4 regions of the Nonomuraea sp. NPDC048916 genome follow, and region 2 is predicted to be linked to each of the others. Evidence: riboswitches for the same ligand, from Rfam matches in the RefSeq annotation. Region 2 holds a riboswitch; each other region holds the start of a gene.

Region 1 (4,096 bases), on a different contig from region 2:
CCACAGCTGGGACGCGCCATTCAGGCCCACGGCGATCGCGGCGAGCAAAGGCCCGGCGAACGGCAGGAAGTAGAGGAGGTAGCCGCCCCACGTCGCGCCGGCCCGCTTGAGCGCGACGTCGTTGGGAATGCCCTCCAGCGGCACCGGCCCACCGACCTGGGCGATCTTGATACCCATGACCATCTTGCCGAGCGTCTGCCCCTTGGCCTTCGTCAGGAAGAACTCGTAGGCGACATAGACCCCGGTGAGGATGATGGCCATCACGAGACCGAACACGAACGGGCCCATAAAGCCCGTCGTCTGCCCGGTCGTCCAGTCGACCCTGGCGAGGAGGAGAGCTGTCAGGATCAACGACAGCACGGTCATGATCACACCGAAGATGACACCGTCGATCAGCCTCGCCACCAGCCGCTGCCACCACTCCGCGAGCGGAGCCGGGGCGCCGGGCGGCTGCACGCCCACCGGCTGGCCGTAGCCGGGCTGGCCGTAACCGGGCTGACCGTAGCCCGGCTGGCCGTAGCCGGGCTGCCCGTAGGCCGGCTGCTGCGGCTGGCCGTACTGCTGGCCATAGCCGGGCTGCTGGCCGTAGCCCTGCTGGGGCTGCGCGTAGCCGGGCTGGCCTCCGTACTGCTGGCCGTACTCCGGCTGGGAGCCGGGCTGCTGACCGTACTGCGGCTGGCCGTAGTCGGGCTGCTGGCCGTACTGCTGGCCGGAGGGCTGCTGCTGGCCGGAGGGCTGCTGCTGGCCGTAGCCCTGCTGGCCCGAAGGCTGCTGCTGGCCGTAACCTGGCTGGCCGTAGTCGGGCTGCTGACCGTACTGCGGTTGCTGGCCATACTGCGGCTGCTGACCGTAGCCGGGCTGGGACTGACCCTGCTGACCGTAGCCAGGCTGCTGACCCTGCTGGCCGTACGGCTGGCCGGGGGGCTGCTGCTGACCGTACTGCGCCTGCTGGCCATAACCGGGCTGCTGCTGGCCGTAGCCGGGCTGCTGCCCCTGCTGCTGGCCATAGCCCTGCTGGCCGTAGTCGGGCTGCTGACCATACTGCGGCTGCTGACCGTAGCCGGGCTGGGACTGGCCCTGCTGGCCGTAACCCTGCTGGCCGTACTGCGGCTGCTGGCCGTAACCGGGCTGGGGCTGCTGGCCGTAGTCGTCGGCACGGTAGCCCACGACCGTCACATCGGGGTCGGGCTCACCATGGGGGCGACCCTGGTACTGCTGTCCGTATTCAGGAGACCCGGCATTCTCGCCGGAATCGTCCTGAGGATACGGCGGCTGTCCTGTGCTCACCGTGTCACCTCGCTTCGAGTGCGCATGTGGCACGTGTCAGGACACATGCCTGTGCTGCACAACGTATCGACATAGGTATCAACAATCACCTTTCGTCTTTGTCAAGATCCGTGTCACCCGATGTCAAGTGGAGCAGCATACGGGTGTTGCCCAGGGTGTTCGGCTTGACATGTTCGAGATCAAGGAACTCCGCCACACCCTCGTCGTACGAGGCCAGGAGTTCGGCATAGACCTCGGGGGAGACAGGCGTGCCCTGGATGGGACGGAATCCGTGCCTGCCGAAGAAGTCGACTTCGAATGTGAGGCAGAAGACCCGATGCAGGCCCAACTCCGTCGCCGTGCCGAGCAGCGCGGAGACGATTCGGTGACCGATCCCGAGGCCGCGGAATTCGGGATCCACCGCGACCGTGCGGATCTCGGCGAGGTCCTCCCAGAGCACGTGCAGCGCTCCGCAGCCGACGACCTCCCCCGACCGCTCGGCCACCCAGAACTCCTGGACGTCCTCGTACAACGTGACCGTGGCCTTCCGCAGCAGGCGGGGCCCGGCCCCGGCATAGGTGGCGACCAGGCGCCCGATGGTCCTGACATCGGTGGTGCGGGCACGGCGTACGAGGATCCCGGTGTCCTGGACCGTCACTTCGGTGGCCTGTTCCATGGCTCTCCAGAGTACAGATCGCATTACGGCTCGCCCGTAAATCTCCCGTCTTACCCCTCTCCGACATGTCACCCCCAGGAGGACAAGGCCAGCCCAAACTAGGGCAAACAGGACATAAAATCAGTCAGGGGCGGCCGGGCACGACATCACCTTGTGACCCATCGGTAGCTCAACCTCGACCGAGTTGGCAGTTCTGGTTGAGCACCAACCCAAGGTGCACTAATGTCCAGCGACGATGTCACCCACGCGACCCCCGCGTGGAGACGCGCCCAATCCCCGCACGGGGAGCCGGGGACCCGCCGGTGGCGAACGCCACCACCGGGGTGAATCCGAGCGCGACGCTCGGTAGGGCTGCTCCGGCCCGAACCCGTCAGCTAACCCGGTAGGCGTCGACGAGAGGAGTTGGTTGGTGAAGCGCACGCGCGATCGCGGAAGGAAGGCCGCGGGCGAGCACGCCCGCCCTCCGGAACACTCCGGACCCCGCCGGCTCGCCGTCCTCGGTGCGGTGATCAGTGCGCTCGTGTTCGCCGTTCCCGCGGCTCCGGCCGTCGCCGACCCCAAGCCGTCCCTCGAAGACCTGTCCAAGCAGGTCGAGGAGATGCACACGCAGATCGAGACGCTGACCGAGGAATACAACGGCCAGCGGGAGAAGCTCAAGACCGCCCAGAAGTCCGCCGAGGCCGCGAAGAAGACGCTGGCCACCAGCGAGACCGACCTGGCCACCAAGCGTGCCAGGGCCGTCCTGCTGGCCCAGAACGAGTACATGACCGGTGGCCTCGGCCGGGCCATGGCCCTGATCAACTCCGAGGACCCCGAGGGCTTCCTCGACCGCGCCGCCACCACCTTCGCCCTGGAGCATGAGCAGGGCGAGGAGGTCAACCAGGTCACCTGGGCCAGGGCGACGGCCGAACGGGCCAGAGACAGCGCCAAGGCCCGCATCGACGAGGTGCAGAAGATCGTCGCCGACGTCGACACCAAGCGTGACAAGATCGTGAAGCTGGTCGCCAAGGTCGAGAGCAACCTGTTCAGCCGCGCGCTGGGCGAGGCCGGGCGTCCCGGCACCCGCGCCGTGCGGGTCAGCCTGCCGATCGCGGGCAGCGGCAAGGCCGCCGAGGCCGCGAGGTGGGCGCTCACGCAGCAGCTCAAGCCCTACGTCTGGGGCGCCGAGGGGCCGAGCAGCTACGACTGCTCCGGCCTGGTCATGGCCGCCTACCAGCAGGTGGGCATCTCGCTGCCGCACTACACCGGCAGCCAGTGGACCGCCGGCAGGCACATCTCCAAGGAGGAGCTGCGGCCGGGCGACCTGGTGTTCTTCTACACCGACCTGCACCACGTCGGCATCTACCTCGGCGGCGGCATGATGGTCCACGCGCCCCGGACGGGTGACGTCGTGCGCATCGCGTCGATCGCCCGGCGGCCGTTCGCCGGTGCCGTGCGCATCGCCGACTGAGCGGCGGCGTCACCGGGTCGGTCGCCGGAAATCGCTAGATCAGCTGGCGCCGCGCCGCCCAGGCCACGGCCTCGATCGCCGTGGCGACCCCGATGCGGTCACAGATCCCCCGCAGCCTGCGGCGGACCGTGCGGCCGCTGATATCCAGGCGTCTGCCGACCCGATCGACCGTGACTCCCTTGGCAAGCTCCGCCAGCAACGCTAAGTCGGCATGGCTCAGCTCAACACCCTCGGTGAGCACATCCATCGGGAGCCCTCCCCCCAACAGCGATTCTCCCCGAAACACCCTGCTCGTCCCGCAGACGGTAAACGCATATCTGAAAGGCCGTCAAGCGCGACAATGCCTGCGCTTGACGACACACGTTGACATGATCCCTTATATATGAAGTACTCGTGATATGTCGTCACACTTCGGAGCGCGATGAGCGATCACAGTGATCCTTACAGCTCGTCGTTGAGCGCCACCGACGTGCTGGGTTTCGATCCGTTCGATCCGGATTTTGTGCGCGATCCATACTCGTGCTACCGCGAAATGCGGCAGGAGGGCGCGCTGCTCCGCACCCGTGGCGGGCTTCTGGTGGCGACCACGTACGAGCACTGTTCGACGCTGTTGCGCGACCCCGCCTTCGGACACGACACCACCCCGTTCAGGACGGGCAGTCCGGACCAGCCCGTGCCGTCGTTCCTGCGCATGGACCCGCCCG
Region 2 (4,096 bases):
GCTCTGGATGGCGGTGTAGGTCTCCAGCAGCTCCCCGGCGATCCCCGCGGGCAGCCGGAGCTCCTCCAGGGGCCCGGCCGCCGCGCGCGTGGCGCTCACCACCCGCGGGTCGCAGGCGAACAGGCCGGCGGGATCCAGCCAGGCCACGCGCGCGGGCCCGGTGTCCTCGGGCACGTCGGCCAGGGCGAGGCAGCGGTAGGCGTGCAGGCAGTCGTGCCCGTCGGCCGCGAGGACGCCGACGTGGTCGAGGGTCTCCGACAAGGGGAAGACGCCGTCCGCCGGTATGGCGGCGTACGCGGGCTTGAATCCGGCGACCCCGCACAGCGCGGCGGGAATGCGAACGGAGCCGCCGGTGTCGGTGCCGAGCGCGAGCGGGACCATGCCCGCCGCCACGGCCGCCGCGCTGCCGCCGCTGGAGCCGCCCGACATGCGCGCCGGATCCCAGGGGTTGCGCGAGGAGCCGTTGGCCGAGCGGTCGCCGGTGGGACCGTAGGCGAACTCGTGGGTCGTGGTCTTGCCGACGATGACGGCGCCGGCCCGGCGGAGCCGCGTCACGCACTCGGCGTCGGCGTCGGCGACCTGGCCGGCGAAGTGCCGTGACCCCATGGTCACGGGCAGGCCGGCGACCATGATGAGATCCTTCACGCCCACCGGCACGCCGTGCAGCGGGCCCCGGTCGGCGCCCTCGGCCAGCTCGCCGTCCGCCCGCCGCGCGGCGGCCCGCGCGCCGTCGGCGTCGACGCTCACGAACGCGTTGAGCGACGGATCGAGCCCGGCGATGGCGTCGAGCGCCCGCTCGACCAGCTCGGCCGACGTGGTGCGCCGCCCACGCAGGTCGCGTGCGAGCCCGGTGATGGTACGGCCGGTGAAAGGGCCGGGGGAGATCGGCATGGGGCCCCTTTCGTAGGTATGCGGAAGATCGTAGTAGCCCGGAACGCCTCGCGAACGGCGCGGGGGACCCCGGCGCCGGACGCCGTCACTTTGCCATTCCGAGGACCCCGCATGAGGAGAGAAAGGTAAAGAATTGAAACGCCGAACCCTTACGCGCCAGGGGATTCCGTTAGGGAGACCCTAACCTCGCTTGCATTCGTCTATGCGATTCACTTACCTTCGATGGTATTCGCGGCGCGCGACAGGGGCTGAAGGAGATGCCCGCGTGGCCGTTCAATTGCCGAGACCGCGTCCGGCCTGCATGAACATCTAGCTGCAGGAGCGGCGCGGCCGCCGAATCCGCGACATCGCGAAACCGGGGACCCACTTCTTTTCTGGGGTGAATCGGCCGCTCTCCCAAAGGGCGGTCCGTAGGGCACTTCCACGCCCGAACCCGACAGCTAACCCGGTAGGCGGCATGGAAGCAAGGAGCAATTCAAGTATGGCCAAGAACATCCTTCAGCACGCCCATCTGCCGGCGAACGCCGCCCGGTTCGCCGTCGGGCTGACCGTCGCGGCCGGCGTGGCCTTCGCCGGTTCGCCGGCCATGGCGACCGGACCCCAGGCGCAGACCAACCCCTCGCAGCCCCTCGCCGTCGCCGCCCCGGCCGCCCCGGCCTCCGCGGGCAACACCGGCCAGGTCAGCATGCAGAGCGTGCTGCAGGTCGCCGAGTCCCAGATCGGTGTGAAGGAGAACGCCGCGGGTGGCGGGACGCCGTACCACAGCTGGTACATGTCCTCGCCGCGGGCGATGGAGACCCTGGCCCGCGACGGCGGCGGCAGCCCGAAGCTGTACGCCAACGCCCCGTGGTGCGCCATGTTCGTCTCCTGGGTCGGCGAGAAGGCCGGCGCCCGAGCCTCGATCGGCTGGGACGCCTACACCGTCACCTACGCCGACTGGTTCAAGGCCAACAAGCGCTGGGGCGACGTCGCCAAGCCCGGCGCCGTGGTCTTCTACGACTGGAACGGCGGCAAGAGCACCAGCGGCGTCGACCACGTCGGCCTGGTCAAGAAGGACAACGGCGACGGCACGATCACCGCGATCGAAGGCAACACCGGCAACGGCAAGGTCGAGGAGCGAGTCCGGCCGAAGGCGCACGTCACCGGCTACGGCTACCCCGAGTACAAGGCCTGACCGGAGACGGCCTGACCGAAGGCGCGGGGCGACGCCCCGCGCCTTCGGCGATCTCCGTCCAGACGGGATCCGCGCCCCGGTCACCGTTCCGGAACGGCGGCGGCGAAGCCGCGCACCCGGCTGGGCCGGCCGCCCGGTAGGTTCTCGCGGTGATGGACACGATCGCGGTCACCCTGGCCACCGCGGCCGGCGTCTTCGCCGGGACCAACGTCGACGACCTCATCGTGCTCACGGTGTTGTCCCTGTCCTCCCGCGCGCACGGGGTGCCGAGGCCGTGGCGGATCTGGGCCGGCCAGTACGCCGGGATCGGCGCTCTGGTGGCGGTGTCCGCGGTCGCCGCGCTGGGGTTGAGCATCGTGCCCGATCAGTGGGCCGGCCTGCTCGGTCTGATCCCCTTCGCCCTAGGCCTGCGCGGTCTGGTCACCGCCGTGCGATCCCGCCAGGCCGCATGGACCGGGGACGTGTCCGGCGTGGCCGGCTTCGAGGGGGACGACGGAAGGTTGAGCCGATCTACCGCGGTGGGTTGACGACAGGGTGGCGACGCCGGCGTATATTGCAGCCAAGATCGGCCAGTGGCCGTGACGGACCCTTCCCTGCCTCACTCCCCGCCTCACTCCCCGGCGACGCGGGCGAGCGGGGCCGGCCCCTCGTTCGACGCCATCCACAGGACTGCCCGGACCAGCCGGAGGAGAGTCGAGTGAACCCACGCGGACACCCGCCCGTCACGTTATCGGAGCAGTGACGGCAGTGACGGCAGTGACGATGAAGGACGAGCGCGCGAGGTCAGGTCTCCGTCACACCACACGACGTGTCGCGGCAGCCGCCGGAGCGGCTGCTTTCTTCTTTTCCGGCACAGCGGTCACGCCCCCGGCGATCGCCGCCTCGGAAACGGGACGGGTGGCGCGCCAGGCTTCCGGCGCCGCCACGGAGCAGGGAGCCCTGTCGGCGGCGCGGCGGACCGGGGAGCGCGTCGAGGTCGGCTCCCTGCGGACCGAGACGCGCACGGTCTACGCCACCCCCGGGGGCGTCTTCGTACTGGAGCAGAACGCCCGCCCGATCCGCGTACGCCAGGACGGCCGCTGGGCAGACGTGGACACGACACTGAGGCCGCTGCCGGACGGTTCGGTGGCCCCGGCGGCGACGGCGGCGCGGCTGCGGTTCTCCGGCGGCGGCGAGGCTCCGATGGCCACGGTCTCCCGGGGCGCCAAGTCGCTGGCCGTGTCATGGCCGGGCGGGCTGCCGGCTCCCACTCTCGACGGTCCCACGGCCACCTACGCCGAGGTGATGCCGGGCGTGGATCTCCAGGTCACGGCCGACGTGGACGGCTTCTCGCACGTGCTCGTGGTGAAGTCGAGGCAGGCGGCCCTGAGCGGGCGGCTGGATCGGCTGCGGTTCTCGCTGCGGTCCGAAGGATTGTCCGTGCGGCGCAGCCGGGGCGGCGGGGTCGAGGCGGTCGACCGGGCCGGCGCGGAGGTGTTCGTCGCCCCGGTCCCGCTGATGTGGGACTCGCCCGCGACTCCCGAGGGCCGGCGCATGGCCCCGGCCACCAGGCCCGGCGAGGGCCCGAGCCCGGGCTCCCGGCACGAGGCGATGGGGCTGGAGCTGGCCGGCGACACGATGACCCTCACCCCCGACAAGGACATGCTCGCCGCCCCCGGGACCCGCTACCCGGTCTACCTGGACCCGTCGGTGTCGGCCCCGCGCAGCTCGTGGACGTCGGTCTGGAAGAAGTACCCGACGACCAACTACCTCAACTCCAGCGACGTGGCCCGCGTCGGGCATGAGAACGAAACCGGCCAGACCAACCGCTCCTTCTTCACGATGAACACCGGCTCGGCCATCCACGGCAAGCAGATCATCAAGGCCACGCTGCGCACGTACGAGACCTGGTCGTGGTCGTGCACGAAGAAGGCGGTCGAGCTGTGGCTCACCGGCACGATCAGCAAGTCCACCACCTGGAACAACCAGCCGTCGTGGTCGCAGAAGCTGGACACCGAGACCGTGGCCAAGGGCTGGAGCGCGTCGTGCCCG
Region 3 (4,096 bases), on a different contig from region 2:
GCGCGCCGGGTCGGGCGCCACGTCCGGAGCACCGGCCGGCAGGGCCTGCCACGGAGTGGTGAACGCCACGACGGCCACGATGGCGGCGCCGAGCACGGCCAGCGCCGCGCCCGCCTCCCACCGCAGCCGCCGCCTCTCTCCGTCGCCGTCCTCTCCTGCCGGCCCGGGGTTCTCGCACGGCGCGCCCTCGGGCTCGGACGGGGTGGCGGTGGAGCCCGCCGGCCCGCCCGGCCCGCCCGGCGCGCCCCTGGTGTCCCTAGTGTCCTTGGTGTCCCTAGTGTCCCTGGTGTCCCTGGTGTCCTTGGTGTGGTCCCTGGTGTCCTTGGCGTCCCTGGCGTCCTTGGCGTCCCTGGCGTCCTTGGCGTCCTGCCGATCGTCCATGCGCGCGTCCCCTTACGCCAGTTGCCGGCGCACGTACGCGCGCCACTGTGCCGTCAACGTGCCGACCGAGAGCCCCGCCGAGGCCAGCGCCCGGTCGACTCCTGCCCTCTGGGCATCACGGTAGAGCCTCACCAGAGTCCCTTCGCCGGACCGCTCGGCCAGGAAGCGACACGCCAGCCACGCCTCCTGGTAAGAGCGGGCCAGGCGCTCGGTGTCGTCCGTGGGCGCGAACGCCGCCGGCCCGGGAAGTTCGCGGGGCGGCCGCCCGGCCCGCACCTCGGCGGCCAGCTCCGCGGCGGCCACCGGCACGGCCAGCCCCGCGTCGCGGTAGCCGACGTAGTCGGCGAATCCCTCGTACAGCCAGGCGGGCAGCCCCTCGGTGCCCGCGGCGACGTGGGTGAGCTCGTGCGCCAGGACGACGTCGCGGCCGGTCGGGGTGAGCCGGGCGAAGTTCTCCGGCACCACGATCACCCGGCCCGCGTCCGCCACGGCCGCCAGCCCGTCCACCCCGGCGACCCCGGCCAGCCGCGCCGCCTCCCCCGCCGAGCCGGGCACCAGCACGACAGGACGCACCGGCTGCCCGAGCACCGCCGCGACCCGCTCGCCGGCCAGGTCGGCCCGGCGGGCCAGGTCACCGAGCAGCTCGCGGTCGGCGCCGGGATGCCCGGCGACGACCGCGCGCACGCCGCGCGAGACGCGCGCGCCGGGCCAGATCCCCCGCGCCTCGGGCGGCAGGCCCTCGGACGAGGACATGATCATCCCGGGATGCGAGCGACCCGGGGAGGGTGTGACGGGTCCGGACGGGGTCACCGGGAGACCGGCGGAGGCGGCGGACGGCACGGCGGACGTGGGGCCGAGCGGCCCGGCCGCGGACGGCAGCGCGAGGAGCAGCAGGGCCGCCAGCACGGCTCGACGGCTCACCTGCGCGGACACGTTGACCGATGGTAGTCGGCCCGGGCACGCGAGAGCCCCGTCCCGGAGGGGACGGGGCTCTCGTGACGAGGTCACACCCCGGGACGTACCGCGCCCACGAACGACGACTTGCGCCACCCGCTGACCTTCTCGATGCGAACCGTGAGGCCGGTCCTCGGCGAATGGATCATCTTGCCGTTGCCGACGAACATGCCCACGTGGCCGAGCCCGCGAAAGAACATCAGGTCTCCCGGCCGGAGGTTCTTCCAGGAGACCTTCTTGCTGATGCGTGCGTACTGGCTGTTCGTCACGCGCGGGATCTTCACCCCGGCCTTCCTCCAGGCGTACTGGACGAGGCCGGAGCAGTCGAACGAACCCGGTCCGGTGGCACCGTACCGGTAGGGGTCACCGAGCTGGTCCTTGGCCACGGCGACGGCCGCGCGGGCCTTCGCCAGTTGCCGTGCGACCTTCGATCTCTTCGCGGTGGCCTTTCCCTTCACCGACTTGACGGCCGCCGACCCGGCGGCCGTCCGCACCGTGGAGGTCACGGTGGACGTCACCGGGGACGTCATGGTGGATGTCACGGTGGACGTCGTCGGAGACGTCACCGTGGTCGTCGCGGAAGATGGGGCCGAGCCGCTCGTCGTCGCCGCCTGGGCCTGGGCGGGGTGCGCCAGACCTCCGGCCGTCACGGTCATCGTGAGTGCCACACCACTCAGGGCAAGGCGGGACAGACGGGGGTTTTGCGAGGTAGACAGGATTTCTCCTTGAATCTTCCACGAACGCCTACCGGGTTAGCTGACGGATTCGGGCCTGGAAGTCGCCCTACGGCGCGATGCGCGCCGATTCACCCCTGATCCCACGGGAGGGATCGATGGGTCCCCGGTTCCGTGCCTCCTGGCTGCACGGATTCGGCAGGTCACCGGCCACGAGTCCGAGGCGAGCGGTGACCGGCGGATCTTTTATCTCGTCCACATCGGAGGACCGATGTCGGTGGGCGGCGAACATGGCGTGCTCGCCGCGACGCCAGAACCTACGCCGGTTTGTCACGAACAAGCAAAGACGGAGTCAACGTGTAAAGATCCGACAAAGGGGTCAGTAAGGTGACGAGCCCCTGTTAACCGGGGGGTTCCGTTATGAGAATGTGACCCTTCTCACACTTGACGAAGCCCTCGCGTGTCAGGTCCCAATTGTCACTTCTGTCCCGCTGCCACCTTGAACCCCGTCGGCTGGAGCGTCCCGGCCGCGATCCGCTCCCGGTCGATCCGCCACAGCTCTCCGGCGATCTCCCCGATGTCGGACGTCAGGCTGCCGCCGAGGCCGCCGAGATAGCGGGACAGGTACGGCTCGCGCCTTACGTCGTCGATCACGCCCTGTCCCGCCGGTGGCGGGAAGTGCCGGCCGCTCCGTCGCCCTGCTCGCGCGCTGAGCGGCTCTCAGGGCCGTACGGCGCCCACGAGGCGGCGGCCGTAGCCGGAGAGGGTGGAGACCTTCACCACGTCGCCCGTCTGCGGGGCGTGGACGATCTGCCCGTTGCCCGCGTAGATGCTGACGTGTCCCAGGCCCTCGCTGAAGATCAGGTCGCCGGGCTGCAGGTCGTCCAGGGAGACCTTCCGGCTGGCGCCCCACGACCACTGCTGCCAGGTGGTGCGCGGCAGCGTGACGCCGCCCGCGCGCCAGGAGGCCTGGGTCAGCCCCGAGCAGTCGTAGCCGCGCGGGCCGGTGCCGCCGAACACGTACGGCTTGCCGACCTGCGCGTAGGCGAACCTGAGCACGGCGGCCGCGTTGCCCGAGGCGGGGCCGGTGTACTTGATGCCGGTGCTGTTGGGGTCGCCTGCCTTGTAGGCGCCCAGCCTGTCGAGCAGCTTGCGCTGCTGGGCGATGAGCCTGAGCACCTCGGCGCGTTCCTTCTGGACCACGTCGCGTTCCTTGTCGGCCGCGGCCAGGGCGCCCTCGGCCTTGTCGCGCTCGGCCTTGAGGCCGCGGTTCTCCCTGTCGAAGGCCGCGAGCTTCTGCGCCCGCTCCTGCGACAGCTGCCCGGCCAGGGCCATGCCGCCCAGCAGGTAGGTGGGGTTGTCGGCGCCGACCATGGCGGGCCAGGAGGTGACGTCACCGCCCAGCTTGTAGGTGTCGACGGCCATCGAGATCACCTGCGAGCGCAGCTCGGCGACCGTGGCGAGCTTGCGCTTGTAACCGGTGTCGAGCTCGGTGTAGCGCGCCTTGGCGTGCTTGTGCTTCTCGGTCGCGGTGTTGTAGCGGTCGACGACCTTGTCGGCCTTGTCGTTGAGCTTCTCGAGCTTGGCCTTCGCCTGCGCGATCGTGGGCCGGGGATCGGCGAGCGCTCCACTCGTGGGAGACAACAGCAGCCCGATCGCGAAACCCGCGGCCACCGGCACCCGGCCTAACCTCACAGCGTCGCCTCCAAGGACTCACCCTGGGGCGAAATAGTACAGAAGTGGTGGGTGTGAACTCACCTAAACGTCAGATTCGTAATCTACGCGCGGCCGAGCCGGCGCAGCAGCACGTTCGCCGGAACCGGTCTGGCTCCCATCCGGCGGACGGACTCGGCCACCTCGCGGTCGGAGGAGACCACGGCGATGGCCCGTCCGGGCGGCTCGGCGCGGACGAGCTGGCGGATCAGGTCGTCGGCGATCTCGCCGGGCGCGCTGAACAGCACCCGCACCCCGCGCGGCGCCACCACCTGGACCGGCGCGTTGAGCTCGGCGCCGTCGAAGACCACGGTCACCTCGACCCGGGTCTGCGCGACCAGCCCGCCGAGGCCGGTCATGAGGCGGTTGCGCTG
Region 4 (4,096 bases), on a different contig from region 2:
CGCCGGCCGCATGCTGCGTCCGGTGCTGACCATGACCGAACGCCTGCACCAGATCTCCGAACGCAACGTGCACGAGCGGCTGTCCCTGCCTGGCCCTCGCAACGAGCTGACAGACCTCGCAGACACGGTGGACGGGCTGCTCGGCCGGTTGGAGACCGCTCTCGACGCGCACAAGCGGTTCGTCGCCAACGCCGCCCACGAACTGCGGACGCCGTTGACCGTCGAACGCGCGCTGCTGGAGGAGCCGCTGATCGACCCCGCGGCCAGCTTGGAATCGTTCCGGGCCAACTTCGAGCGGCTGCTGGCCATCACCGACCAGCGGGGACGGTTGCTGGAGTCGCTGCTCACCCTGTCAGGCAGCGAGGACGCCCACAGCCGGGACGAGCCGGTGGACCTCACCGGCCTGATCGAGAAGACACTCCAAGACCGGGCGCCGGACGTGAAGCGGCGCGGCCTGCGGGTGCAGAGCGCGCTCCGGCCGGTGCGGATCTCGGGTGACCAGGTGTTGCTCGCCCATCTGCTGGCCAACCTCTGCGACAACGCGATCCATTACAACGTGCCCGGCGGCACTGTCGAGATCGGCGTACGCCGCGAGGCCGGGCGGGTCGTCCTGTCCGTGGCGAACACCGGCCAGGTCATCCCGCCCGATCAGGTCGACCGGCTGTTCGAGCCGTTCCAGCGGCTGCATCGTACTGCCGACGACGGCCATCACGGTCTCGGGCTGTCGATCGTGCGCGCGATCGCGCGAGCCCACAAGGCGAATCTCACCGCCGTCGCCCGCCCCGACGGTGGCCTCGCCGTCGACATCGCGTTCCCCACGATCACACCGGGCCCGTGAAGCCGGCCACCTCGGCCGACCCGACCCTCTTTCCAGGCGGGAACCGGCCGTCGCCGGGCCACGGACCAGAGGCTGTCGCTCCCTTGCTGTTCGTCCTTTTCAGTGCATCGAGATGTGGACGTGGTCGAAGTGGTTCTCGGTGATGCTGCCCCGGTTGGACATGCCGCTCCAGCCCGACCCGTGGTTGATGCGCTGCCTCCAGATCACGTACTTGACCCCGAGCTTGGCCCTGTTCTGCACGGCCCACTCGGCGATGCGGTCGCCCAGCGCCTGGTTGCCGGCGCTCGGCATGGATCCGCCCGTGCTCATCATGAAGTCGCAGGCGCGTCCCAGCGGGTGCTCGCCGCTCGAACCCGAGCGGAAGCAGCCCACGCTGTACTGCAGCGCGAAGTTCTTCTGGATCAGCGCCCGGATCGCGCGGGTACGGGCGGTGATGTTGTCCGAGCCGGACGGTAGTTCGGGCGCCCAGGTGCCGTTGGAGCGGCGGCCGGTGCTGACCGGGATGAGGTCCCGGAGTTTCTTCTCGATGTCCTTGATGACGTCCTCGGCCTCGTCGCGCTGCTTGGCGACCTCGGTCGTGTCGGAGCTGACCTTGGCGGCGAGCGCGGCGGCGGCCTCGGCGGCCTTCTTCTTCTCGTCGCGGGCGTCGACCACGCCCTTGACAACGGCCTGCTGTTCGGCGGTCAGCTGTTCGAGCACCGCGGCGCTGCCGCCGCTGGTGGGAGGCAGCACGCTCGGCAGGGAGAGTTCGGCGTTCTGGTAGCGCAACCGGGCGATCTCGGCGACCCGCCTCTCGGCCGTCGTCAGCGCCTCTTCGGAGCTCGCCAGCCGTTCCTTGGCGGTCGCCGCGTCCCGCTGGGCCTTGGCCAGCTCGACCCGTTTGAGGTTGTAGGCCTCGATGAGCTTGTCGACCTTCTTGTTCAGGCCCTTCAGCTCGGCCCGGAGCTGGGATTCGCTTGGTTTCGGCGCTGCCGACGCGGGCGCTGAGCCGAAGGCCAGTGCCGCGGCGGCGATGAGGCCGATGGCAAGACGCGTGGGGAACGCAGCCGCCACGTGAGTGTCCTCTCCCTCTGCCGACCGGGTTAGCTGACGGGTTCGGGCAAGGGAGTTGCCTTACCACCGAAGTGGATACACCCCAGATGCGGTGGGTCCCCGGCTCCCGGGTGACGCACCCGGGATTAGGCCTGCAACGGCAGTTGTGGCCGGTGCAGAAGGGATATTAGTAGTAAAACTGAAGTCATGCGACTCCAACCGGAAACCAATTAGTGATCTACCTGTGATTTAAGCATCCGGGCGGCCTCCTCGGGCAGCACATCGTTGACAAACGCGCCCATGGCCGACTCCGACCCTGCCAGATACTTCAGCTTCCCGGGGGCCCTCCTGATGCTGAACAGCTCCAGGTGCAGGTACGCCAGCTCGCGGTCCTGTCGTACGGGTGCCTGGTGCCAGGCCGAGATGTACGGCATGGCGACGTCGAACAGCCCGTCGAGCGCCCGCAGCACCGAGGTGTAGAGCGGGGCGAAGGCGGCCCGCTCCTCCTCCGACAGCGCCGCCAGGTCGGGTGTCCGCCGGTGCGGATACACGTGCACCTCGAACGGCCAGCGGGCGGCGGCCGGCACGAAGGCGGTCCACAGCTCGTTGGAGGCGACCACCCGGGTTCCCGCGGCGCGCTCGGCCGCCAGCACGTCGGCGAACAGGTTGGCGCCCCCGTGCCCGGCCGCGTAGCGGGAGGCGGCGCCGAGCTGCAGCTTCGTCCGGGGAGTGACGTACGGGTAGGCGTAGATCTGCCCGTGCGGGTGCGTCAGGGTGATGCCGATCTCCTCGCCCCTGTTCTCGAAGCAGAACACCTGCTCCACGCCCTCCAGGGCGGACAACTCGGCCGTACGGTCCGCCCAGGCGTCCATCACGAGCTCGACCCGCGCGGGAGACAGCCGGGAGAACGACGAGGAGTGATCGGAGGTGAAACACATCACCTCGCATCGCCCCACCCCCGGACGGACCTCGGTCAGCCCCCCTGCATCCTCGTAAACACCGAAATTTCCGGAAAAGGAGGGGAAGCGGTTCTCGAACACCACCACGTCGTAGTCGTGTGCCGGGATCTCCGAGGCTCGCGTGTCGGACGACGGGCACAACGGGCATTCGTCAGCCGGAGGCAGGAACGTCCGGGTCTGCCGGTGCCCCGCCACCGCGATCCACTCCTCGGTCAGCGGGTCGTAACGCAGCTCCGACGCCACCGGCCGGGGATCGAGCGGTCGCCGGTCGATCGCGCTCCGGTCGGCGTCGTCGCGCCGGTCGAAGTAGATCAGCTCGCGCCCATCGGCCAGGTGGGTGATGGTCCGTTTCACGGCGAATCCTCTGCGATGATCAGCTCGCCGACCCGTTCGGCCAGCTCGAGACGCGCATCTCCGGGGAGGGCCACGTCGCTTATGACCACGTCGGCCTCGGTCAGCTCGGCGATCGTGCTGATCCCGACCGTGTTCCACTTCGTGTGGTCGGCGGGGACGACCAGCCGGTGCGCCGCCGCCACCAGCTCCCGGTCGGTCTCCGACTCGAGCAGGTTGGGCGTGGTGAACCCGGCGCGCACCCCCATCCCGTGCACCCCGAGGAAGAGCGTGTCCACGTGCAGGCGGCGGATCGCGGCCACCGCCACGGGCCCGACCAGCGCGTCGGAGGGGGTGCGGACGCCGCCGGTGAGCACGACCGTACGGTCGGCCCGCGGGTTGCGGTGGAAGACCTCGGCGACCGGGATCGAGTTCGTGATGACCGTGAGCTCGGGCACGCCGATCAGATGATGGGCCAGCGCCCAGATGGTGGTGCCCGCCGAGAGCGCCACGGCCGTGCCCGGCCGCACCAACTGGGCGGCACGGCGCGCGATGGCGTCCTTCTCCTGCTGCTGGCGGGCCGACTTGGCGGTGAAGCCCGGCTCCTCGGTGGAGCCGGGGCCGAGGGCCGTGGCGCCGCCGTGCACCTTCTCGAGCAGGCCGCGCTCGGCCAGCACCTCAAGGTCGCGGCGGATCGTCATGTCGGAGACGCCGAGCTCGCGCACGAGGTCGGCCACCCGGACGCCGCCGCTGCTGCGCACGCGTTCGAGGATGGTCTGCTGCCGCTGCTGTGCGAGCACGCCCCACTCCTTCCAACAGATTCCACCAAATTATGACATGAATATGTTGAAGAATGTTAGGTCCGGCGGACGGCTTGTGCCCGGGCCGGAGGCGCGAGACTTTGGAGATCGCATCCCGCTCGATCACCGAGGAGAGG

The links. Region 2 has a riboswitch for cyclic di-AMP ahead of AB0C16_RS21710 (CHAP domain-containing protein). Riboswitches for the same ligand answer to the same signal wherever they lie in the genome.
Region 1: another riboswitch for cyclic di-AMP. It lies ahead of AB0C16_RS26685 (NlpC/P60 family protein); the one in region 2 lies ahead of AB0C16_RS21710 (CHAP domain-containing protein).
Region 3: another riboswitch for cyclic di-AMP. It lies ahead of AB0C16_RS24630 (C40 family peptidase); the one in region 2 lies ahead of AB0C16_RS21710 (CHAP domain-containing protein).
Region 4: another riboswitch for cyclic di-AMP. It lies ahead of AB0C16_RS05910 (hypothetical protein); the one in region 2 lies ahead of AB0C16_RS21710 (CHAP domain-containing protein).

What each region holds. Positions count from the first base shown of each region.
Region 1 covers NZ_JBEZFS010000026.1:72,521-76,616, reverse strand. The annotation lists gene AB0C16_RS26695 (RDD family protein) at 1-1,287, opposite strand, end outside; gene AB0C16_RS26690 (amino-acid N-acetyltransferase) at 1,373-1,942, opposite strand; cyclic di-AMP (ydaO/yuaA leader) riboswitch at 2,199-2,346, shown strand; gene AB0C16_RS26685 (NlpC/P60 family protein) at 2,352-3,392, shown strand; gene AB0C16_RS26680 (LuxR C-terminal-related transcriptional regulator) at 3,427-3,639, opposite strand; gene AB0C16_RS26675 (cytochrome P450) at 3,814-4,096, shown strand, end outside.
Region 2 covers NZ_JBEZFS010000019.1:27,566-31,661, forward strand. The annotation lists gene AB0C16_RS21705 (amidase) at 1-891, opposite strand, end outside; cyclic di-AMP (ydaO/yuaA leader) riboswitch at 1,213-1,361, shown strand; gene AB0C16_RS21710 (CHAP domain-containing protein) at 1,373-2,065, shown strand; gene AB0C16_RS21715 (cadmium resistance transporter) at 2,218-2,592, shown strand; gene AB0C16_RS21720 (LamG-like jellyroll fold domain-containing protein) at 2,963-4,096, shown strand, end outside.
Region 3 covers NZ_JBEZFS010000023.1:87,267-91,362, forward strand. The annotation lists gene AB0C16_RS24620 (M48 family metallopeptidase) at 1-381, opposite strand, end outside; gene AB0C16_RS24625 (hypothetical protein) at 394-1,314, opposite strand; gene AB0C16_RS24630 (C40 family peptidase) at 1,386-2,003, opposite strand; cyclic di-AMP (ydaO/yuaA leader) riboswitch at 2,062-2,220, opposite strand; gene AB0C16_RS24635 (hypothetical protein) at 2,487-2,663, opposite strand; gene AB0C16_RS24640 (C40 family peptidase) at 2,730-3,704, opposite strand; gene AB0C16_RS24645 (NYN domain-containing protein) at 3,788-4,096, opposite strand, start outside.
Region 4 covers NZ_JBEZFS010000005.1:16,738-20,833, reverse strand. The annotation lists gene AB0C16_RS05915 (ATP-binding protein) at 1-838, shown strand, start outside; gene AB0C16_RS05910 (hypothetical protein) at 938-1,891, opposite strand; cyclic di-AMP (ydaO/yuaA leader) riboswitch at 1,896-2,033, opposite strand; gene galT (galactose-1-phosphate uridylyltransferase) at 2,101-3,183, opposite strand; gene AB0C16_RS05900 (DeoR/GlpR family DNA-binding transcription regulator) at 3,180-3,959, opposite strand.